4 regions of the Streptosporangium sp. NPDC002607 genome follow, and region 2 is predicted to be linked to each of the others. Evidence: riboswitches for the same ligand, from Rfam matches in the RefSeq annotation. Region 2 holds a riboswitch; each other region holds the start of a gene.
What was found. A riboswitch is a leader RNA that binds a small molecule or an ion and turns the genes downstream of it on or off. The one in region 2 is predicted to bind cyclic di-AMP.
Positions count from the first base shown of each region.

Region 1: it holds a riboswitch for cyclic di-AMP, as region 2 does, so the genes downstream of both, ACWD3H_RS18400 (coiled-coil domain-containing protein) here and ACWD3H_RS32820 (C40 family peptidase) in region 2, are expected to answer to the same signal.
Region 3: it holds a riboswitch for cyclic di-AMP, as region 2 does, so the genes downstream of both, ACWD3H_RS29865 (CHAP domain-containing protein) here and ACWD3H_RS32820 (C40 family peptidase) in region 2, are expected to answer to the same signal.
Region 4: it holds a riboswitch for cyclic di-AMP, as region 2 does, so the genes downstream of both, ACWD3H_RS10905 (C40 family peptidase) here and ACWD3H_RS32820 (C40 family peptidase) in region 2, are expected to answer to the same signal.

Region 1 is NZ_JBSFWD010000014.1:156,065-161,825, reverse strand. It holds gene ACWD3H_RS18430 (choice-of-anchor I family protein) at 1-190, opposite strand, end outside; gene ACWD3H_RS18425 (TIGR03086 family metal-binding protein) at 376-963, shown strand; gene ACWD3H_RS18420 (50S ribosomal protein bL37) at 1,004-1,081, opposite strand; gene ACWD3H_RS18415 (HD domain-containing protein) at 1,336-1,932, shown strand; gene ACWD3H_RS18410 (DeoR/GlpR family DNA-binding transcription regulator) at 2,019-2,819, shown strand; gene galT (galactose-1-phosphate uridylyltransferase) at 2,816-3,895, shown strand; cyclic di-AMP (ydaO/yuaA leader) riboswitch at 3,968-4,104, shown strand; gene ACWD3H_RS18400 (coiled-coil domain-containing protein) at 4,159-5,082, shown strand; partial or broken gene ACWD3H_RS18395 (IS5 family transposase) at 5,150-5,761, shown strand, end outside.
Region 2 is NZ_JBSFWD010000036.1:88,407-94,167, forward strand. It holds gene ACWD3H_RS32810 (branched-chain amino acid aminotransferase) at 304-1,398, opposite strand; gene ACWD3H_RS32815 (3-isopropylmalate dehydrogenase) at 1,570-2,616, opposite strand; cyclic di-AMP (ydaO/yuaA leader) riboswitch at 2,758-2,988, shown strand; gene ACWD3H_RS32820 (C40 family peptidase) at 2,976-3,572, shown strand; gene serA (phosphoglycerate dehydrogenase) at 4,168-5,757, opposite strand.
Region 3 is NZ_JBSFWD010000031.1:172-5,932, reverse strand. It holds gene ACWD3H_RS29885 (DUF6716 putative glycosyltransferase) at 1-54, opposite strand, end outside; gene ACWD3H_RS29880 (hypothetical protein) at 192-1,211, opposite strand; gene ACWD3H_RS29875 (oxidoreductase) at 1,370-2,248, shown strand; gene ACWD3H_RS29870 (TetR/AcrR family transcriptional regulator) at 2,267-2,845, shown strand; cyclic di-AMP (ydaO/yuaA leader) riboswitch at 3,339-3,477, shown strand; gene ACWD3H_RS29865 (CHAP domain-containing protein) at 3,496-4,206, shown strand; partial or broken gene ACWD3H_RS29860 (mycothiol transferase) at 4,106-4,639, opposite strand; partial or broken gene iscB (RNA-guided endonuclease IscB) at 4,670-5,761, opposite strand, start outside.
Region 4 is NZ_JBSFWD010000007.1:176,754-182,514, forward strand. It holds gene ACWD3H_RS10890 (hypothetical protein) at 1-250, shown strand, start outside; gene ACWD3H_RS10895 (C40 family peptidase) at 399-1,376, shown strand; gene ACWD3H_RS10900 (class I SAM-dependent methyltransferase) at 1,449-2,147, shown strand; cyclic di-AMP (ydaO/yuaA leader) riboswitch at 2,490-2,649, shown strand; gene ACWD3H_RS10905 (C40 family peptidase) at 2,861-3,283, shown strand; gene ACWD3H_RS10910 (hypothetical protein) at 3,527-4,366, shown strand; gene ACWD3H_RS10915 (M48 family metallopeptidase) at 4,578-5,761, shown strand, end outside.

The sequences.
Region 1 (5,761 bases), on a different contig from region 2:
GGGTCTTGGCGTCGTACGCGGTGATCTCCGAGGCACCGGCGGCGACGGTGCCGGTGGTGTAGCGGCCGAGGAAGGTCAGTTCGATGCCTCGGGGGCCGGATTCGGCGGCGGCAGGGGCCACGGCCGCGGGCAGCAGGATCAGGCCGGTGGCCGCGGCGACGGCCGCTCGGGTGAAGGTCGTGGTGCGCATAGGAGAGATCCTCACGACATACCGTGACTCTTCCCTGACGCCGAGATGACCGGGAGATGAAGCCGTCCGGTCGGATGCGCTCCCGGACGTGCCGGTCATGTCCATTGACGCGATGACTACTGGCGGGCCAGGGGTTACGGTCAAGATGAGGGCCGGGAGAGAACCCGGGAGGGCATCGGGAGGGCATGATGACCATCGACGTACCCGAGGCTTACCGTCGCGCGCTGGACGACTTCGGCGCTCTCGTCCACCGGATCGGCCCCGACCAGTGGGAGAATCCGACGCCGTGCGTCGACTGGGACGTGCGCTCCCTCGTCAACCACGTGGTCGGCGAGAACCTGTGGGCTCCCGAGTTGCTGGCCGGGCGGGCCCACGCGGAGATCGGCGACGCCTTCGAGGGCGACCTGCTCGGCGACGACCCCATCAAGGCGTTCGACACCTCGGCCGTGCCCGCCATCCAGGCGGCGATCGATCACCGGGTCCTCGACCGCGTCGTCCACCTGCCCTTCGGCGACGTGCCCGGCCGGGAGTACATCACCGAACTGTTCGCCGACGCCCTCATCCACACCTGGGACCTGGCCCGCGCCATCGGCGCCGACGAGCGGCTCGACCCGGAGTTGGTCGCGGCCTGCGCCACCTGGTTCGCCGACGCGGAACCCGGCTACCGGCAGACCGCGGCCGTCGGGGAGCACCAGGCCGGAGAGCACCGGAAGGTGCCCTCCGACACCGACGCGCAGACCCGGCTGCTGGCCTCCTGGGGCCGCCGCGCGTGACCGCCCGTCCCCGTGGACTCGGCCTCTGTGATCAGTACGGCTAGCGAGCGGTCGGCCGCTTGCCGTGGTTGGCCTTGTGCTTCTTGCGGGCCTTGCCCTTACGCGATCTTCTGGCCATGCCGACCACCCCTTCCCTGAGGTCCTTCCAGGTCCCGCGAGTGCCGGCCTCCGTGATTCCGGACCCGTGATTCCGGACCCGTACGGGACTCGATGCCACCGGTTCAGACCTTCACGTTCCTCCTGCGACGCCCGGCGCACAAGGCCCGAACCGCGATCCGCCCCGCTCCGGTGGGTGCGTTGCCCCAACCTTGACGATCAGCGCCTCCCGCACCTGAGGATCCTCCCCTCCGGCCAGGTTCTAGGCTCGCCCTCATGCGCGAGAAGCTGATGGCCCGCTGGCTGTCCCTGTCCGGCCCCGAGGCCGAACCCCTCGGCCGTGAACTGATCACCCGGTACGACGAGCCGCACCGCAGGTATCACACCACCACCCACCTGGAGGCCGTGCTCGCCCACATCGACACCCTGGCCTCTCATGCCGAGCACCCGGACCTGGTACGGCTGGCGGCCTGGTTCCACGACGCCGTCTACGACCCGCGGCGCGGCGACAACGAGGAGCGGAGCGCCATCCTGGCCGAGCGCGCGCTGCCGGAGATGGGGCTCTCCCCCGAGGCGGTGGCCACGGTCGCCCGGCTGGTCAGGCTGACCGTCACGCACGCCCCCGCACCGGGCGACGCGGACGGGGCCGTGCTGTCCGACGCGGACCTGGCGATCCTGGGCGCGTCGCCGGAGGTCTACGCCGCCTACGCGACCGCCGTGCGCGAGGAGTACGCCTTCGTGCCCGACGACGCTTTCAGGTCCGGCAGGGCCGCGGTGCTGCGCTCACTGCTCGACCTTACGGCGATCTTCCACATCGCCGATCTGGAGGAGCCGGCGCGGGCGAACATCATGGCGGAGCTTGAGCGGCTGTGAGCAGGTGACCACCATAATTCAACAGTATTTCCCGGTACCCGCCGTGGTATTTTGGTGGAATCTGGTGAATTAAAGGGAGTGAGTCAATGCTCGCCCAGCAGCGGCAGCAGGCGATCCTGGAGAGGGTGCGGAGCAGGGGCGGGGTCAGGGTCGCCGATCTCGTCCGGGAGCTCGGCGTGTCCGACATGACGATCCGGCGCGACCTTGAGGTGCTCTCCGAGCGCGGGCTGGTGGAGAAGGTCCACGGTGGCGCCACCGCCACCGGGTCCGGCTCGACCGAGGAACCGGGCTTCGCCGCCAAGTCGGCGCGCCAGCAGGCGGAGAAGGAGACGATCGCCCAGCAGGCCGCCCGGCTCGTCCGGCCCGCCACCGCCATCGCACTCTCCGCGGGAACCACGACCTGGACGCTCGCCCACCACGTGACCGACGTGCCCGAGCTGACCGTGATCACCAACTCGATCCGGATCGCCGACGTCTTCCACCGCTCCCCCAGGGCCGATCGCACGGTCGTGCTCACCGGCGGGGTCCGCACCCCCTCCGACGCGCTGGTCGGCCCGGTCGCGGTCACGGCGATCCGGGGACTCCACGTCGACACCCTCTTCCTCGGCGTGCACGGGATGAGCGCCCGAGCCGGGTTCACCACACCCAACCTGCTGGAGGCCGAGACCAACCGCGAGCTGGTCGCCTCCGCGCACCGCCTGGTGGTGCTCGCCGACCACACCAAGTGGGGCACGGTCGGCATCAGCACGATCGCCGAGCTGGCCCAGGCCCACATCGTGGTCACCGACTCCGGCCTGGCCGAGGAGGCCCGCGAGGAGCTCGCCGCCTCGGTGGGAGAGCTGATCATCACAGAGCCACAGCAGGAGAGCGAGAGCGTCGGCCGATGAAGCGTACGATCACCCACCTGGCCGACGGCCGGGAGCTGTTCTACTTCGACCGCCGCGACGACGCCGACCGCGGAGCGGTCGACAGCCGCGACCTGCCGCCCCGCCCCGCCGCCTCCGAGTTGCGTTACGACCCGCTGACCGAGGAGTGGATCGCGGTGGCCGGACACCGCCAGGGCCGCACCTTTCTGCCCCCGGCCAGCGAGTGCCCGCTCTGCCCTTCCACCTCCGGCAACCTCACCGAGATCCCCTCCGCGGCCTACGACGTGGCGGTCTTCGAGAACAGGTTCCCCTCGTTCTCCACCTATCTGGGCGACTATCAGCAGGTCGGCGGGTTGAGTGAGGTCCGCCCCGGGGTCGGCCGCTGTGAGGTGGTCTGTTTCACCGCCGAGCACGACTCCTCATTCGCGATGCTCCCCCCCGAGCAGGTGGAGCTGGTCATGGAGGCCTGGATCGACCGTACGGCGGAGTTGTCGGCGATGCCGGGCGTGGAGCAGGTGTTCTGTTTCGAGAACCGGGGAGCCGAGATCGGCATCACTCTGGCCCACCCGCACGGCCAGATCTACGCGTACCCCTACGTGACCCCGCGCACCAAGCTGACCCTCGGGGCGGCCGGGCGCCACCGGGAGCGGACCGGCGGCAACCTGTTCGCCGACGTGCTCGCCGCGGAGCGGGAGGCCGGGGTCCGGGTGGTGGCCTCGAACGAGCACTGGACGGCGTTCGTCCCGGCCGCGGCGCGCTGGCCGGTGGAGGTTCACCTCTACCCCCACCGGCAGGTCCCCGACCTGGTCGGACTGGAGCCCGCGGAGCGCGCGGCGTTCGGACCGCTCTACACCGACGTGCTCCGCCGCCTCGACGGGCTGTTCGGCGTGCCGATGCCCTACATCGCGGCCTGGCACCAGGCGCCGGTCAACACCGGTCGCGACCTGTCGTACGCGCACATGGAGCTGTTCAGCATCCGCCGCGCACCGAACAAGCTGAAATATCTCGCCGGCTCCGAGTCGGCCATGGGTGCCTTCGTGAACGACGTGCTGCCCGAGGAGGCAGCACACCTTCTGCGCTCTGTTGTCACGAACTAATCACCAATTGGTCTCGTCTTGAAGTCGCGTGACCCTGTGTTTACCACTACTATCCTTCCCACATCGGCTGCAACAGCCGATATGCCTAATCCCAGGCGCATCGCCCGGGAGCCGGGGAACCACCGCACCTGGGGTGAAACCACTTCGGTGGAAGGGCGTTCTCCAGCCCGAACCCGTCAGCTAACCCGGTAGGCGGAAGGAGAGGAGAGTTCGTGGCGGCCCCGTCCCCCACGTTCCGTCGGCATGCGGCTCTGGCCCTTTGTTTGAGCCTGGTCGCCACGTTCACCCTCGGTGCCCCCACCGCGGGAAGCGCGGAGCCCAAGCCGACCGAGGCCAAACTCCGCGCCGAGCTGGCCAAGCTCGGCAAGAAGGTCGACGGGCTGATCGAGGCATACGCGGCCAAGCGCGAGTCCCTCAAGAAGGCACAGAAGGCCGAGGCCGTCGCCAAGCAGAACCTGGCCAGGGCCTCCGACCTCTACGCCAGGGCGGAAAAGCAGGTCGACTCCATAGTCCAGCTCCGCTACCAGAGCAGCATCGGAGGGCTGCCCGCGCTGCTGTTCGCCGACGACATGGGTGGAGCAGCGGTGATGGAGCAGCTCACCGCCCAGCAGAGCGCGCACCTACAGGGCTTCGCCGAGAGCTTCGAACGTAGGAAGAGGGCGACCGAGACGGCCGCCAGGCTCACCGACGAAATCGGTGAGGAGGCCAAGGAGATGCAGACCCAGCGTGACGAGGTCGAAGATCTGATCAAGGACATCAAGAACAGGCTCGACCAGCTCGCCCCCGTCGGCTCCGGGCGCCGCGCCGACGGCAGCTGGGCCCCGCAACTCCCCACCGGCGCCGACAACATCACCGACCGGACCCGGATCATGCGTGAGGCCGTCAAGAGACGCTTCAACCTTCCGTACGCCGTCGGTTGCTACCGGTCCGCGAACGACGGCGGCGAGCACCCCCTCGGCCGCGCCTGCGACTTCATGATGAGCACCGGCGGCACGATGCCCTCAGCCGCCAACCTCCGGCTCGGCGACGAGATCGCCGCCTGGGCCATCAAGAACAAGTCCAAGCTCGGAGTGAAGTACGTGATCTGGCGCCAGCGCATCAACCACGGCTCCGGCTGGAGAACCATGTCCAACCGCGGCGGCATCACCGCCAACCACTACGACCACCCGCACATCTCGATGTACTAGGAGCTGTTTGAAGTTCGGATCTAGATGAGGATCGGTGGTTAGCTGCCGTGACTGGTAGAACTCGGATGTGGCACGCTTTGATGTGACCGATGCCGAGTGGGCTTTGATCGAGCCGCAGCTGCCGCTGGCGGCGACCGGGCCGCTGCCACGGCGGGTGCGCGACCAGTTCAACGGGATCTTGTGGCGGTTTCGCACCGGGTCCAGCTGGCGTGACGTCCCGGAACGCTACGGGTCTTGGTCCACCGTCTACTCCCGGTTCAACTCCTGGGCCAAAGGCGGCGTGTTCCAGGGCCTGATGGACGCGCTGATCGCCGAGGCCGCATCGCGAGGACAGGTCGGGCTGGAACTGGTCAGCGTGGACTCCACGATCGTGCGGGCGCATCAGGACTCGGCCGGGCTGGCGGTCGCCGGGGAAACCCTGGACGCGCTGGAGCAGGCGCTGACCGAGGAAAAGGGGGCTCCGCTTCCCGAGCAGCCGCCGGTGCTGCGGGTGACGCGCCGCAGGCCCCACCCGATGCCGACGCGCCACAGGCGGACGATCGCGCCGCCATCCGGCGACGCCGTGAAGCTCGGGCGGAGGCGGCCGCGCTCGGCCGATCCCAAGGCGGACTGAGCAGCAAGATCCATGCCGTGGCCGATAGCGCGGGGTTGCCGCTGGTTTTCGTGCTCACGCCTGGGC
Region 2 (5,761 bases):
AGGCCTGGCCAGTTGGAGACCGGGCCTCCTCCGGCTGGGGCCCCCACGGTGACCGGCATGAACGTGTTGGCCGGATCTCCTCGCCCCCTTACGCAGCACCTGTCACCGCATCGTTCCCACTTCACACCTGGGGATCCCGTCACAGGTCAGGTGCCACACAAGAGCAAAAACCCATCAAGGTCGCACGCGGGACTGGCCCTGTGTTCCGCACGTGACCCCGGTTGACCCGGGGTGATTACCCGCGGCACTGAGATCAGATATAGCTGCTGACCTGCAACGATGCAGCACATGCGGAAAACGGGACTAGCAGATCTTGTGGACCCAGTTGTGCGGGTCCGGGCGGGAACCGTACTGGATGCCCACGAGTTCCTCGCGGATCCGCTCGGTGACCGGCCCCTGGGTGCCGTCGCCGATCGTCCAGGCGCGGTCGGCGCCCTTGACCGAGCCGACCGGGGTGACCACCGCGGCGGTGCCGCAGGCGAAGACCTCGGTGAGCTCGCCCGACTCGCAGCCCCGCTGCCACTCCTCGATCGACAGCCGCCCCTCCTCCGCCCGCAGGCCGAGGTCCGAGGCCAGGGCGAGGATCGAGTCGCGGGTGATGCCCGGCAGCAGCGTGCCGGTGAGCGCCGGGGTCAGCAGGCGGTCGCCGTAGACGAAGAACAGGTTCATCCCGCCCATCTCCTCGACGTAGCGGTGCTCGCTCGCGTCCAGCCAGACCACCTGGTCACAGCCCTGCTCGACGGCCTGGCGCTGGGCCACGAAGGCCGCCGCGTAGTTGCCGCCGCACTTGGCGAAGCCGGTGCCGCCGGGGGCCGCGCGGGTGTACTCGGTGGAGAGCCAGACGCTGACCGCCTGCCCGCCACCGAAGTAGGCCGCCGCCGGAGAGGCGATCACCATGTACTTGTAGCTCCTGGAGGGGTAGTTGACCCCGAGCGCAGGCTGCGTGGCGATCATGAAAGGGCGCAGGTAGAGGCTGTGTCCGGGGGTGGTCGGCACCCACTCGCGGTCGGTCTGGACGAGCAGTTCCAGCGACTCGACGAACGTCTCCTCGGGCAGCTCGGGCATGGCCATCCGCAGCGCGGAGGTGTTGAAGCGGGCGGCGTTGGCCTCGGGGCGGAACGTCACGATCGCGCCGTTCTGCTGGCGGTACGCCTTCATGCCCTCGAAGAGCTCCTGCGCGTAGTGGAAGACCGCGGTCGCGGGGTCGAGGCTGAGCGGGCCGTACGGCATGAGCCGGGCGTCGTGCCAGCCCTCGCCCTCGGTGTAGTCGATCGAGATCATGTGATCGGTGAAGACCTGGCCGAACCCCGGAGCCACCATTACCTGCTCGCGCTCGGCCGCGGTGCGAGCGTGGTCGGAGAGCTGCACGTCGAAGCTGAGCTTCTGAGCGGTGGTCATGACGCGGATCCTTATCTTGATGTCTGGCTTACCCTCGGGTCCATTCTGCGTTGGACCGGGTAACGGGAAACTACTGCATCCATGCCGAAAACCGGCAGTGCGTGGGAAACAAAAAACGCCCGGCGGCTCGTAGGAGCCGCCAGGCGCATCGGGGTCGAGGGGGCGGCTTCCTCAGCCGGCTACTCGCGCGGTGATGTCGTCACCGATCTCCTGGGTGGTCCGGCCGGCCCAGCCGGCCAGCCGCTCGAGCAGGTCGTCGGCGACGGCCTGCTCGACCCGGGCCGCCTCGTCGGCCAGTCCCAGGTGGTCCAGGAGCATGGCGACCGACAGGATGGTGGCGGTCGGGTCGGCCTTGCCCTGGCCCGCGATGTCGGGGGCACTGCCGTGGACCGGCTCGAACATGCTCGGCGCGGTGCGGTCGGGGTTGACGTTACCGCTGGCCGCCAGGCCGATGCCACCGGCGATCGCCGCGCCGATGTCGGTGAGGATGTCACCGAAGAGGTTGTCGGTGACGATCACATCGAAGCGCTCCGGCTGGCTGACGAAGAACATCGAGGCCGCGTCGACGTGGCAGTAGTCGGTCTGGACCTCGGGGTACTCCACGCTGACCCGGTCGAACGTGCGGGCCCAGAGGTCACCGGCGTAGGTGAGCACGTTGGTCTTGTGGACCAGCGTCAGCTTCTTGCGGGGGCGGGCCACCGCCTTCTCGAAGGCGTAACGCACCACGCGCTCGACACCGTAGGCGGTGTTCAGCGACTCCTGGGTGGCGATCTCGTACGGCGTGCCGCGGCGCATGGCGCCTCCGGCACCGGCGTAGGGGCCCTCGGTGCCCTCCCGGACGACGATCATGTCGATGTCCTCGGGGCGGGCCTTGCCCAGCGGCGTCTCGACGCCGGGGAAGAGCTTGACCGGGCGGAGGTTCACATAGTGGTCGAGCTGGAAGCGGAGCTTGAGCAGCAGGTCGCGCTCCAGGATGCCCGGGGGCACGCTGGGGTCGCCGACCGCGCCGAGCAGGATCGCGTCGTATCCGCGTAGCTCGTCGAGCAGCGGGTCGGGCAGGGTCTCGCCGGTCTCGTGGTAGCGCTTGGCTCCGAGGTCGTACGTGGTGGTCTCCACCTTGGTGCCGACCGCTTCGAGGACCTTCAGGCCCTCGGTGACGACCTCGACTCCGATCCCGTCCCCGGGGATGACCGCCAGGCGAATGTTACGCGAATCCATGCAGGCACCTTACCTGTCCGTCTCGGTGATCGAACACCGGTCTCACTCTTCGGACGTGTCCGCGCGTCCACCCGTGTGATCACTTTGTCCTTTTTTGCTCCCTATTGACCGTTTCGCGAGGTTTCGTTATCGTCCTCCCCATTCACATCGACGCCTAATCCGTACGGACCATCCCCTTACCGGCCCGTACGGAGCCGGGGAACCACTTTTTCCGGGATCCACCGGGCCCCCGGGAACCCGCTCCTCCCCCGGAGCGCGCTCCCGGCCGCCATCACGGGATTCCTTGGGGCGAATCGGCGCACTCTCGCGCCGTAGGGCGGCCTCCACGCCCGAGCCCGACAGCTCACCCGGCCGGCCTTATGGAAGGAATCATCCTGTCCGGCAAGATGTACTCCCGCGTCCTGTCCATTCTCGTCTCAGGTGCCGCGGTGTTCGCGGCCTCGGCCATGGCGCCGACTGCGGCCCTGGCCGCCTCCCCTCTCCCCTCCCCCGAAGTTCCCGCGCTCGGCACCGTCAGGCTGAAGGCGGCACTGAAAAGCGCGACCCCCAGGCCCGCCTGGCAGAAGGCCGTGAAGTGGGCCATGTCCAAGCGCGGCACGCCCTACGTCTGGGGTGGCACCGGCAACGGCGGCTTCGACTGCTCAGGCCTGATGCTCCGCGCCTACGGCGCCGCCGGGATCAAGCTGCCCCGCGTCACCACCGACCAGTACGCCGCCTTCTCCAAGAAGATCGCCTGGAAGGACCTCAAGGCCGGTGACCTGGCCTTCTTCAGCGGCCTCGGCCATGTCGGCATGATCACCAGACCCGGCTACATGGTCCACGCCCCGCGAAGCGGCGACGTGGTCAAGGAGGAGAAGCTCAGCGCCTGGCGCCGGTCCTCCTTCGTCGGCGCGGTGCGCCCCGATCCGCAGGGGGTCAAGTCGACCGAGCAGATCGAGATCGCGACCGGCGGATGAGACACACCGGCTGATCAGCCGCGGGACCCCCGCCGGCACTGGGAACAGGTTCAGTGGATGGGGGAACCACCGTTGTCCCGGCGGTCCAGGGCGGTCTGGAGCGCCTCGGCGGCCTCGTCCTTGACCTCTTCGGCGTGGTTCCAGGGATACATGTCGTACATGGCGAATCTCGTCTCGGTCGCATGCGAGCAGGGGCAATGGTCGAGACTCCGATCAGGGCTCCGACCAGGCCTGATGTCACGGGTCCGGATCACGGACCGGTGATCTGGGGCGTGGCGCCGGAGAGTTGCCGGCCCACCCCTGTCAGGCCCCGTCGCGGCAGGCTGGGACCTGGCGCATTTCATCCCAGGCTACCTGGCGGCCGGAACACCGTCTCGCCCGGCGTACACACTTCTCACATATTGAGACGAAAGGTGGCCGCCGCCCCACAGTGCGGGGCGGCGGCCACCTCGGTGGATCTTTTGCCTACTGCGGTCGCCCAGGCGGCGCCTCGCCGCGTTGTCGTCGGTCACCGCAGCACGCTACGGCTCCCTCCTCCGCCTTGCGAGACACCACCTGGCCGATCCTCGCCACGGCAAGATCCGCGGGACAGGCCCTAGTCGGCCAGGTCGACCGAGCGGCCGCTGTCAGCGCCGATCTCCGCGCCGATCTGGTCGATCACGTCGGCCGGGATGGCGGTGTCGACGGTGAGCGCGATGAGAGCCTTACCGCCCTTGACGTCCCGGGCCACCTGCATCGAGGCGATGTTGATCGAGTGGTCGCCGAGGATGCGTCCGACCACGCCGACGACGCCGGGGCGGTCGGTGTAGGTGAAGAACGACAGGTGGTCGGTCGGCTCGATCTCCATCTGGTAGCCGTTGACCTCGACGATCTTCGTGATCTGCCGCGGACCCGACAGGGTGCCGGAGACCGAGACCGCACGGCCGTCGGCGAGGACGCCGCGGACCGTCACGACGTTGCGCCAGTCGGGGCTCTCGGCGCTGGTGACCAGCTCGACCGAGACGCCGCGGTCCTTGGCCAGCAGCGGGGCGTTGACGTAGGTGACGGAGTCCTCGACCACGTCCGTGAAGACACCCTTGAGCGCGGCCAGCTCCAGCACGCGGACGTCGTGGGCGGCGATCTCGCCGCGTACCTCGACGTCGAGCTTGGTGGCGACCTCGCCCGCGAGAGCCGTGAACACCCGGCCGAGCTTCTCGGCCAGCGGCAGGCCCGGCTTGACGTCCTCGGCGACGGCGCCGCCCTGGACGTTGACCGCGTCGGGCACGAACTCCCCGGCCAGGGCGAGCTTCACGCTACGCGCCACCTGGGTGCCGGCCTTCTCCTGGGCCTCGTGGGTGGAGGCGCCCAGGTGCGGGGTGACGACCACCTGGTCGAGCTCGAAGAGCGGGCTGTCGGTGACCGGCTCCTTCGGGAACACGTCGATGCCGGCCCCGGCGACGCGGCCCTCCTTGATCGCGGAGTAGAGGGCGTTCTCGTCGATGATGCCGCCGCGGGCGACGTTGATGAGGCGGACGTTCGGCTTGACCGCGTGCAGTTCCCTGTCACCGATGAGGCCGATGGTCTCCTTGGACTTGGGCAGGTGCACCGTGATGAAGTCGGCCTCGCGCAGGGCCTCCTCCAGCGTGACCAGGCGGACGCCCATCTGCGCGGCGCGGGCCGGCTGCAGGTAGGGGTCGTAGGCGATCAGCTCGACGCCGAACGGCTGGAGGCGCTGCGCGACCAGCTGGCCGATCTTGCCGAGACCGAGGATGGCGACGACCTTCTCGTCGAGCTCCACGCCGGTGTACTTCGAGCGCTTCCACTCGCCGCCCTTGAGCGCGGAGTGCGCCTGGGCGACGTTGCGGGCGGAGGCGAGGATCAGCGCGACGGTGTGCTCGGCGGCGCTGGTGATGTTGGAGGTCGGCGCGTTGACCACCATGACGCCTGCCTTGGTGGAGGCCTCCACGTCGACGTTGTCCAGACCGACACCGGCGCGGGCGACGACGCGGAGCTTGGGCGCGTGGGCGATCGCCTCGGCGTCGACCTGCGTGGCGCTGCGCACGATGAGCGCGTCCACGTCGGCGAGCGCGGGCAGGAACTGGGCACGGTCGGCGCCGTCGGTGTGGCGGACTTCGAAGTCCGCGCCCAGGACCGCGAGACCGGCCTCGGAAAGTTCCTCGGCGACCAGTACGACGGGCTTGTTCACAGGC
Region 3 (5,761 bases), on a different contig from region 2:
CAGGTCCCGCAGCAGGCAGGCCGCCCACTTCAGGTAGGAGTCAGAGTCGGCCACGGCCAGGACCTTCAACGAGAACCTCCAACGGGGATCCCCCGCTTCATATCCGATTTCACATGGGCGGACCCGGCGCGGCTCGCATCCCGGGGCGGCACGCCACCGGCCTCCGGCCGCGGGGTCACGAGGTCACGAGGTCATGCCCCGGTGGCTCCCGTGTCGTGATGGGCGAACATCGACAGGTGGGAGCGGAGCGAGGGGGCCGCCTCCACCGTCCACCACTCGTCCGGGACGTCCACCGTCTCGACCGGGACGCCCCTGGCCGAGAGCAGGACCCGCAGGGAGGTGACCGCGGTGGACGGCAGGCTCAGTACCCGCTGCCCGGCGGCCAGCCCGCGCAGGGTCATCTCGGCGGGGATCCCGCCGCCGTAGACGGTGATCCCGGGCTGCTCCCCGACCCTGGCGAGATCGTGGGGGTCCTCCCTGCGGTGCGGGAAGTAGGCCACCGGCCCGGCCGAGCCGAGAGCGGCCAGCCAGCCGAGGTAGTGGTCGCGGTGGATCAGGCCGTTGCGGACCAGCGAGGTGCCGAGAACGACCGTGAGCTCCTTGGGACGGGGCACGCGCAGCGGCTGCGACCGCAGCCAGGCGAAGTCGTGGGTGATCAGCTCGGCCCCTCTCGCCCGTACGGCCTTCGCCAGGTCCGCGGGAACGGGCAGCGCTGTGAAGATCGACAGCCGCCCCGAGCGGGCCGCGGCGCGCAACCTGAGTCCGGCCGCCGCGCCGAGGGCGGTTCTGAGCCGTCCCGCCTTCCCCCGGGCCCTCAGCAGGGGCGTACCCGCGTGGCCGACGAGCAGCTCCAGGAGCCTGATGGTGGCCAGCCCGTCGTCGACGATCACGATACGGCCGGGGCGCCCGGTGAGCCAGCGGAACTGGACCTTGCCGGAGAAGGCGTCGCCCACCGCCCAGGTCACGCCCCGGTGCGGCCTGGGCATGTCCGGCCGCGCGGCGGTGAGCTCCAGGCCCGGCGGCAGGGTGAGGCGCCCGAGCTCGCGCCCGGTGGCGGCCAGGGGGCGGAGCCTCGCCCTGGGCACGAGGTGGCTGCGGGCACCGAGCAGCCCCGCGTGGTGGGCCTCCACGGCGCAGAGCATCTGCAGCGGGGATTCCACCCAGGCGATGGCCGAACCCTGATCCCGCGCGTGGTCTCGACCGTCCTCCACGCCGGGTGATGACCCGTTCACGACTGACCCAAGCTAACCCGGTGGCCTTAAGCGCCGGGGAACCACGGATGAACAGCCGCCCACGCGTGCTTGCGCGCGGTCTTTTCGATCTTTATCGTGGTGTACGGAACCGTTTCGTACACCACGGAGGAGTGAGCATGTGGACAGCCGATGAGATTCCCGACCTGACCGGCTCCACCGCCGTGGTCACCGGGGCGAGCGGCGGCATCGGCGTACCGACGGCACTGGAGCTGGCCAGGCACGGTGCCAGGGTCGTCATGACGGCACGCGACCCGGACAGGGGCCGGGCCGCGCTGGAGGCGGTCAGGGCGGCGGCGCCGGGGGCGACGGCCGAGGTGAGAGCGCTCGACCTGGCCGACCTCCGCTCGGTACGCGCCTTCGCGGACACCGTCGACGGGCCGCTGGAGCTGCTGGTCAACAACGCCGGGGTGGGCCCGATGTCCCGGCGGACCACCGCCGACGGCTTCGAGACCCAGTTCGGCGTCAACCACCTGGGGCACTTCGCCCTGACCGGCCTGCTGATGCCACGCCTGCTGGCCGCCTCCGCGGCCCGGGTGGTCACGGTCTCCAGCGACGCGCACTCCCTCGGCGCGATCGACTTCGAGAACCTGGGGCTGGAACGCGGGTACGGCATGTTCTCCGCGTACAGCCGTTCCAAGCTGGCCAACCTGCTGTTCGCCGTGGAGTTGCAGCGCCGCGCCGACGCCTCGGGGGCGGCGCTGCTGAGCCTGGCGACCCACCCGGGCATGACCGCCACCGGCATTCTGAAGCCGGGCGCCCTCACCCGCCCCTTCAACGCGCTGATGCGCCTGGTGGCACAGCCGGTCGCCAAGGGCGCCAGGCCGTCCCTGTACGCGGCCACCTCTCCCGAGGCGAGAGGCGGGCAGTACATCGGCCCGGGGCCGAAAGTGCTGCGCCCCTCGCCGAAGGCACTGGACGAGGCGGTGGCGGCGAGGCTCTGGGAGAGGTCCGAGGCGCTGACCGGCGTACGATTCGGGGAGATCCGCCAGCACTAGCGAACCACCGGAGGCACCTTGCGTCTCGACCCCACTCGGGAGCGGGCGATCCTCGACGCGACGGCCGGTCTGCTGTCCGAGGTCGGATACGACCGGATGTCCATCGACCAGATCGCCAGGCGGGCCAGCGCGAGCAAGGCCACGATCTACCGTCGCTGGGCGGGCAAGGAGGCGCTGGTCGTGGATCTGATCTGCAACCACCTTGAGATCGACGTCGTGCCGCCGCCCGACACCGGGTCGATGCGCGGGGACCTGATCGGGGTCGTGGACGGGTTCTGCCGGATACTGGAACGGAAACAGGCGATGATCTTCGGCCTGTTTCCGGCGTTCCTCACCTCCCCCGAGCTGGCCTCCGCCCTGCGCGACAACGTGCCCCGCCCCGACATCACCGGCACCGTCCCGCTGCTGGAACGCGCCAGGGAGCGCGGCGAGCTGCCAGGGCCGGTGGACCCCGCGGAACTCAGGAAGGCCACCGAGGCGCTGGTGTGGTACCGGCTGCTCTTCACCGGTAAGCCACTGGATCGGGAGTTCGTCGAGGACACGGTCGACCGGTTCCTGCTCCCGCTGTTCCGATCCTGGTCCGGCCAAGAGAGCTGAGGCCCGCCCTGCCGCCGGCGGGCCCCTGAGCCGCCGAACCTCGTTCGGGCCTTCCGGGGGAGCGGGACGCATCCGCTCCGCACTTTTTACCATCGAATATTTGTTGCAAAAAGTTAAGGCCTGACACCCTTACCGGCGAGCCTCCCGATCATGCCATACCATCCCGGGTCAGGCGATCCACCGGCGGGTACCACACGGCTGGATCGCCGAGGAAACAGGGGATCCCGCCCGCGACGGGGCCGCGACCCCGTCCACCGCGACCGGCCGGAGGACGAGGGTGACCCGCCTCCTTCCCAGGCCAAGCGACCCCCCGTCGTACCCCTGCGACTTGGACGTATCACCAAGTCAGGGCAATGTGTCCTACTTGTAATCGTCTGTCCGAGTGACGTACGTTCGTCCTGTTCATGGCAAATGTCTGGGTCTGTATAGATCTAAGCATTGCCGTCACATTGCCCGACCGTGTTCCACCTGGGCGGAACCCCTCCGCCCGCGGTGAGCACGGCCGCCGAATCCGCGAAGTCTGCGGAACCGGGGAACCACGTTCCTGGGGTGAATCAGCGCGTTCTCGCGCCGTAGGGCACTTCCCAGCCCGAACCCGTCAGCTAACCCGGTAGGCGGCATGGAAGCGAAGCAAGGAGTCGAACCCCGCTATGACCAAGCACCGCCTCACCCCCACCTTCAGCGCCCCCCGCGTGGCGAGCGCCCTCCTGGGCGCCTGTGTCGTCCTGGCGACCGGCTCCGTGGGCTCCGCAGCCCTGGCCGACAGCCACACCGCTCTTAACCCGCCCGCCGACGCGAAGATCTCCGAGGTCTCGCAGCACAAGCCCGCGAGCACCCCGCTCGAGATCGCGGCCCAGAGGCTGCCCAAGGTCTCCGCCGCGCAGGTCCTGGACCTCGCCTCCAAGCAGATCGGCGTCCGCGAGAACTCCCAGGGCGGCGGGACCAAGTTCCACTCGTGGTACATGTCCTCCCCGCGCGCCAAGGAGACCGTCGCCCGTGACGGCGGCACCATCCAGGGCTACGCCAACGCCCCCTGGTGCGCGATGTTCGTCTCCTGGGTCGGCGAGATGGCCGGCATCCGGCCCACGATGGGCTGGGACGCCTACACCGTCACCCACGCCAAGTGGTTCAAGAACAACCACCACTGGGGCACCACCCCCACTCCCGGCGCCGTCGTCTACTTCGACTGGGCCGGCGGCAAGAGCCTCGACGGCATCGACCACGTCGGCTTCGTGAAGAAGGACAACGGAGACGGCACGATCACCACGATCGAGGGCAACACCGGCAACGGCAACGTCGAGCAGCGCATCCGGCCTGTCTCCCAGGTCGTCGGCTACGGCTACCCCGTCTACGCCAACTGATCCACACCCGCCGCCCGCGCCATCCCCCATGGGGCGGGCACCCGGCACCCCGCCGGTGAACGCGGGCCGATCCGCACTCGCCCAGGGGCGCCGCTCGCTCGAGCGGCGCCCCTGACGGCGTTCCCCCGGCCGCCTTCGCGACTCCTTCGCATCGATCGTCCCACCGTGGTGCCCCTTTCGCGGTGACGTCCAGCGCCCCGGTGGCATCCACGATGCCGCGAGAGTGTGCGCACTCCTCATCCCAGGCCCTGAACGCCTCATCGACACCGGCTCCATCGACGTCGGATTCGGGGTGCTCGCCGGATTCCGGGGGCCGCCAGAGGTTCCGGCGGTTCTCTCCGTTCAGCACGTTCCGGAACCGGCTTCGCTCGACCACGCCCATGTGCCGGACCAGCCCGAGCAGGGACGGCTCCGAGGGGGTGCGGTCTTTTCTCCGAGCTGCTCGGCGGTCAGGCCCGCGATTTCATCGGTTACCTCCAGCGTGGAGACCCCCGCCTTCAGACGGGGGAGGAAACGCGGCACGGTGCCGCGTTTCTGAATGGGTTGCGTAGCCGTAGCCGTCCGCTCTCTGGAGCATGCGAACGTGGCGGTGGCCGATGCCCTGCACGGTGCCGTGCCGGGTGGTGATGTTGAAGCTTCCGGTGGTGCGGACGGCGACCCGGCCGGTGTGAACCCCGGCCTTCTTGCCTGCCGGGACGTTTGCCCGGACCAGGTCGCCGGTTTGGAAGCCGTGGTGCAGTTTGCTCCGTGGCCGGGCAAGACGGGGGAACCCGTATCGGTCGGGGACGGTGCGGGCGTAGGTGCCGCGCCCGGTCGCCGTGACCACCAGGACCGTGGACGGCCAGGCAGTCACGCTCTCCAGTTCGCCGACGTGCAACGCGTCCAACGTGTGGGACTTCGGAGCGCCGGTGCGGGAGCGGTTCCATTTGGTGCGCCCGCCGGAGGCGCCTGCCACGGGCAGGCCGGTGGCCTTCAGCGCCTGCCACAGTGCCCAGCGGGTGGTGTTGACGGCGGCGGCGTCGCGCAGCGGTGCTTTCGCCTGCTTGAGGATCTTCGTCAGGAGGGTGGGCTTGTCCTTGAGGAACTCCTGCACGGGGGTGGCGTTCTTGGTCTGGTTACAGCCGATGCAGGCCAGGGTGAGGTTGCTGACGCGCTCAGAGCCGCCCCGGCTGCGGGGGTGGATGTGGTCGAGGTTGAGCGGTACGCCGCTCGCGCCGCAGTAGGCGCAGGTGCGCCCCCACTTGGCCAGCAGGTATTCGCGGACCTCGTACCCGGCGAGGGTGCCCCGCTGGTAATCCGCTCCTTCGAGCGGCCGCCCGGCCGACAGGGCGTGGGTGTCGAAGGAGACCTTCTCCACGTGGACGGCGGCCACGGGCGCCCACCGGGTCAGCCGCGCCACCCACGACATGGTGGTGTCGCAGCGACGGCGCGAGCCACCCCTGCGGCTTGGTGCGGTTGAGGAACCGGGGGGAACGGTAGCGCAGGTTCCGCGACCGCCTCCCTCGCCGGTACGCAGCCCGCGAGGCGAGCCTGTCGCGGATCAGCACGCCCCGGT
Region 4 (5,761 bases), on a different contig from region 2:
CACCTACCGTTACGTCTCCTCGCGCCTGACCGGGCTCGGGGACGAGGCGCTGAAGGTCTCCGGGCAGGTCTACTACGGCAAGAAGGCCGGCGTGGGCGGTGACCGCAGCGTGCTGGTCAGGAAGGGCAACGCGGTCCTGGTCTACCTCTGGGGCGGTGAGTACTCCAAGCCGGCGAAGAGCGACTGGGCCAGGCAGCTGAGCGACGCCAGGAAGATGACCGCGAAGATCTGCGACATCGCCGCCTGCTGACCGGGCGATCCGGGGCCCCAGGGAGACCGGGACTGCTACCTGCAGCTATAGGGCTAAACACGGGAAAAGGTGATCTAAACCTTACTTGTTCTGTACTATTCGCCGCAGGTCTGTGCAGTCTGGAGGCGTTGACGTGGCCGTGGCGGGTATGCCGGTTGGACTCATTCGGATACCGGTGGCGGCCGGGCTCGCCCTCGCGCTGCTGATGGTGCCGGTGAGCGGGGCCTCCGCGGAGCCGAAGCCGACACTCGCCCAGGCCAAGAAGAAGCTGGAGAAGCTCAACGAGCAGGCCGACCAGATCGTCGAGAAGTACAACCAGGCCTCGGAGAAGTGGAAGCGGGCCAAGAAGAAGTACGTGACGCTGAACAGCGAGCTCGCCCGGCAGAGCGAGCAGGTCGCCGGGCTGCGCAAGGAGCTCGTCGCGATGGCGGTCAGCACCTACCAGTTCGGCGCGGTCAACAGCTGGGAAGGCATGATCTACCAGGCCGACCCCGGCGCGCTGCTGAGCGGCCTGGCCTCGGTCGACCAGATGTCGGCCTCCCGGGCCCAGTCGCTGAGCGCCTTCGACGAGGCCACCAAGGCGCTGCGGCTCAACAGGAACCTGGCCAAGGGCGCGCTGAGCGAGGCCGACGAGACGCGCGGCGAACTGGCCAAGGAGAAGGCCAAGGCCGACAAGATGGTCAGGGCTCAGACGAAGCTCCTGCGCGAACTCAACGTTTTCAAGACGGGCAATCCCGAGAGCACCGGGATCCAGTACAGCGGCCCCGCCTCGGGCAACGCCCGCGCCGCCCTGCAGTTCGCCTTCGCGCAGGTCGGCAAGCCCTACCAGTACGGCGGCACGGGGCCTGGCGGCTGGGACTGCTCGGGCCTGGTCCAGGCCTCCTGGCGCAGCGGGGGGGTCAGCCTCCCCCGTACCACCTGGGAGCAGTGGAGCTGGGGCACCAGCCGCAAGGTCTCGCTGAACGACCTCCAGCCGGGCGACCTCATCTTCAGTGAGGGCCTGGGCCACGTCAGCATGTACGCGGGCAACGGGCAGATCGTGCACGCCCCGCAGACCGGCGACGTCGTCAAGGTCGTCCCGCTCTCGGCCTACGGCCGTCGCCTCGTCGGAGCCGTCCGCCCCTGACGCGCGGTGCGCGGGTCCCGGCGGCCGAAAAACCGGGTGCGTCGCGCGCGGCGGCGCTGCCAGCATCGGAACATGATCACTTCATGGATGCTCGACGAACTCGCCCATGCCGGTCCCGAGCACCTCGACGCCGCGTTCGTCGCCGGGTTCGACCGCAAGCAGGGCAGGCCTGATCCGGGGGAGGACCTCGCCGCGCTCGCCGGGCGCGGCCTGGGGGAGACGGCGACGGTCGTGGAACTCGGCGCGGGGACGGGGCAGTTCGCGCTGGCCGCGGCGCGGCGGTTCCGGCGCGTGGTGGCGGTCGACGTCTCCCCGGCGATGCACGACTTCCTGACCGTCCGGGCCGCCGAGGACGGCCTGGCCAACCTCGAATGCGTGCGGGCGGGCTTTCTCTCCTACGAGCACGCCGGGCCACCCGCGGACGCGGTCTACACCCGTCACGCCCTCCATCAGCTCCCCGACTTCTGGAAGGCGGTCGCACTCGACCGCATCGCGCGGATCGTACGACCGGGGGGCGTCCTGCGCCTGCGCGATCTGATCTTCGATTTCCGGCCGGCCGAGGCCGACGCCGTGCTCGGCCGCTGGCTCGACGGCGCGGCCGACGATCCCGCGCTGGGTTATACCCGCGAGGACTACGCCGAGCATCTGCGCACCGAGTACAGCACCTTCCGGTGGCTTCTCGAGCCGATGTTCGACGCCGCCGGGTTCGAGATCGTCGAGGCGGACTTCAGGGAATCGATCTACGGCGCCTACACGTGCGTCCGGCGCTGACCCGTGCTCCGCGGCGGGAGAGGGCCCCTCGCGGCTTCAACCGTGAATTATGGCAAATGTGATGAACATTACAGAAATCGCGATTTGTCGGGCGTGATTCCTAGGGTGTGACGAGAGTCATATCTCAATAGCATAAATAGCCATTAAGCAGGGGTAACAGGAAGATCACGAAGGCTTATTGATCTTCTTGTTTGGCGAATGCTTTGCCGAAGGTTGGAGATCGGGGTAACTTCTGGCCTCGCGACGTGCAAGCCATGCCGTCGCGGTGAATGTCGGTCTTCGGGCCGGTGTCCCTATAGAAATCCAACCGGCCGCCGTTCCCCTGCCGGGGACGGACCTCATCACGGCGGCCCGCCGAATCTATGCAGCCAGGAGGCATGGAACCGGGGACCCAAAAGGCCCGACACAGCGTGGCCAGGGGTGAATCAGCGCATTTGCGCCGTAGGGCATCTTCCAAGCCCGAACCCGTCAGCTAACCCGGTAGGCATCAGTGGAAGCACCAAGGAGAAATCCTGTCTACCACCCCGTGTAACACCCGTCTGTCGCGCCTTTTCCGCCTTTCCCTCGGCGGCATCGCCCTAACCCTGACCGCCTCAGCCGGAGCGGTCACCCTGGGGCCGACGGCGGCCAGGGCGACGACGGACAGCACCCCTGAGATCCTGGTCAACACCGCGGCCGGAGTCTCCGAGCAGGCCGAGAGCACGAAGAGAACCGTGCACAAGGCCAAGGCCGGTACCAAGGTCAAGACCAAGATGAGCAGGGCGGCCCTGCAGAAGGTTCGGGCTCGCAAGGCCGTCTCGACGGCCAAGAAGCAGGTCGGCGATCCGTACCGGTGGGGTGCCTCCGGTCCCGGCGCGTTCGACTGCTCGGGGCTCGTCAAATACGCCTGGCGCAAGGCGGGCGTGTCCATTCCCCGGATCACGCACAGCCAGTACCGGGCGATCAGGAAGAAGGTCTCGTGGAGCCACCTGCGCCCCGGTGACCTGATGTTCTTCAGCGGAAAGGGCCACGTCGGCATGTACGTCGGCAAGGGCAGGATGGTCCACTCGCCGAGCAGCGGCAAGACGGTCCGGATCGTGAAGCTGGAGGGGTACTACCGGTCCTCCTTCGCCGGAGCGGTCCGGCCCGGAGCCTGAGCAGGGGCGTCGGCCCCGTTCCTCACATGTGCGGGGACGGGGCCGCTCCGTTTCCGGCGAAGGCCGCGAGCGCGTGGCCGGCGGCCTGGGCCGGCGCGGATCCGCGCTACCGGATCACCTTTCCGGCGGCAGAACACGGCAGGTCAGGGCACGCTCGCGCCCCGGCGGGCACTCCCGTGCGGGCCTTCACCTCCGGCCCGAAGGCCGGAGCGCCGGCCCGCGTTCCGCTAGCATCACATCGTTATGTCCGTCCCGAAGGGGCGCCGCACCGTGCTCGCCGGGATGCTGGCGCTGATGAGCGTGGGCCCGTTGGCCGGGACGGGACCTCTCCTGGCCGGAGCCGGCCCGCTTCCTCGCGACCCTCTCCACCGCGCCGGAGAACTCCCCGTCGACCTTCGCGACCTGTGGCCCGGTGCCGCCGTCGTCGTCCGGGGCGAGCACTCCCTCGTGATCGGCCACGACGTCTCGCCCGCCGTCCTGCGGGACCTGGCCGCCAGGGCCGACCGGGCCCGCCGCGCGGTCGCGGCGATCTGGGGGCCGGTCCGAGCGGTGATCCTGTTCCCCGCCACCGACGCCGAGGCCGCGGCACTCGCCGGAGCGGAGAGCACCCGGGGCCTGGCCGCGATGGCGACCGCGGACCGGGTGATCGTCCTGCCCTCGGGCTACGCGAGGCTCAGCACGACCGGCAGGGACGTGGTGATCACGCACGAACTCGTGCACGTGGCCACCGGCGCGACCCGTGGCGGCCGGGTGCCGATGTGGCTGTCGGAGGGCTTCGCCGACTACGTGGGCTACCGCGATGCCGGGATCCCGGTGCGGACGGCCGCCGCCGAACTGGCCGCCGAGGTGCGCGCCGGAGTCCTGCCCACCCGTCTCCCCGGTCCCGCCGACTTCGCCCCCGGCGCCCCGCGGCTCGCGCAGGTGTACGAGGAGGCCTGGCTCGCCTGCCGGTTCATCTCGGAGCGCTTCGGCGAGAAGGCTCTGGTGAGGCTCTACGGTGGCGATGTCACCGGCACGCTCGGCCTGTCGCCTGCCCAACTCACCGTGGCGTGGCGTGACTACCTCGAAAAGGAACTCGCCTGACATCCTTGTGTCCTTTCCCGGTCCAGGGCTCACCTGGCGGATCTCGCCGTGGCGAGGAGTGGTCGGCGGGTGCCTCGCGAGGCACGGGAGGGAGCCGCGGCGTGCCGCGGTGACCGGTGACGACTCGGCGAGGCGCCGTCCGGCCGACCGCGGCAGGCAGAAGATCCAAAGGACGGGGCCCCGGGTTCGGGCTCCACGCTGGAGGTGTTTGATGACGCTGAGCACGACGGACGCGCCCTCGGGCGTGCGGCCGGCGGGGTGGGCGCTGGCCGCGCTGGGGGTGGTCACGCTGGCGGTCGTGGCGTTCGCCACGCCCTGGCGGGCGCTGCCCGAGGGGGCCCCGGCGGTCGTCCCCGATCCGGCCCGCGACTTCACGGCCGAGCAGATCGCCAGGTCCGAGGCGTTCGACAAGCTGGTCAGCGTACCGGGTTACCTCTCCCTCGGCCTGACGCTGGTGGTGGCGGGGGTGCTGGTGGGCATCCCGCTGGGCGCGCGGCTCGTCGGCCGGCTGCGGGGGCCGTGGTGGTTGCGGGCGCTGCTCGGCGTGCTGGCGCTGTCGGTGGCCGTCGCGATGCTGCGCTGGCCGCTGGGGATGTGGTCGGAGACCTACCTGCGCGACTTCGGGCTGTCCACCCAGACCTGGCCGACCTGGACCGCCGACCGGATCAAGAGCATCGGTGTCGGCACCGCGCTGACCGCGATCATGGTTCTGGCGGTGGTCGCGCTGGCGCGGCGCTACCGGCGCTGGTGGATCCCGGCGGCGGCCGGCGCGTTCGCGCTGACGGTGGCGGCCTCCTTCGCCTATCCGGTGCTCATCGAGCCGATCTTCAACGACTTCAGGCCGATGGAGGCCGGACAACTCCGCGACGACCTGCTCGCCATGGCCGCCAGGGACGGCGTGCCGGTGGAGGACGTGCTCGTCGCCGACGCCTCCCGGCGGACCACCGCGCTCAACGCCTACGTCTCCGGATTCGGCGCGACCCGCAGGATCGTCGTCTACGACACGCTGCTCCGGGCGCCCGCCGACGAGGTCGAGCTGGTGGTCGCGCACGAGCTCGGTCACGCCAAGGCGGGCGACGTGCTCTCCGGTACGCTCGTCGGAGCTCTGGGCGCGGCGTTCGGGGCGTGCCTGCTCTACGTGGTGACCTCGGCGGGGGTCGTGCGGCGCCGCGCGGGGATCTCCTCCATCGGCGACCCGAGGGCGGTGGGCCTGGTCATGGGGTTGCTCAGTCTGGCCACGGTGCTGTCAGGACCGGCACAGAACCTGGTGAGCCGGCACATCGAGGCCCGTGCGGACGTCCACGCGCTGGACCTGACCAGGGATCCGGCGACGTTCGTCGCCATGCAGAAACGGCTGGCGGTCACCAACATCTCGGATCTGTCACCCGACCTCGT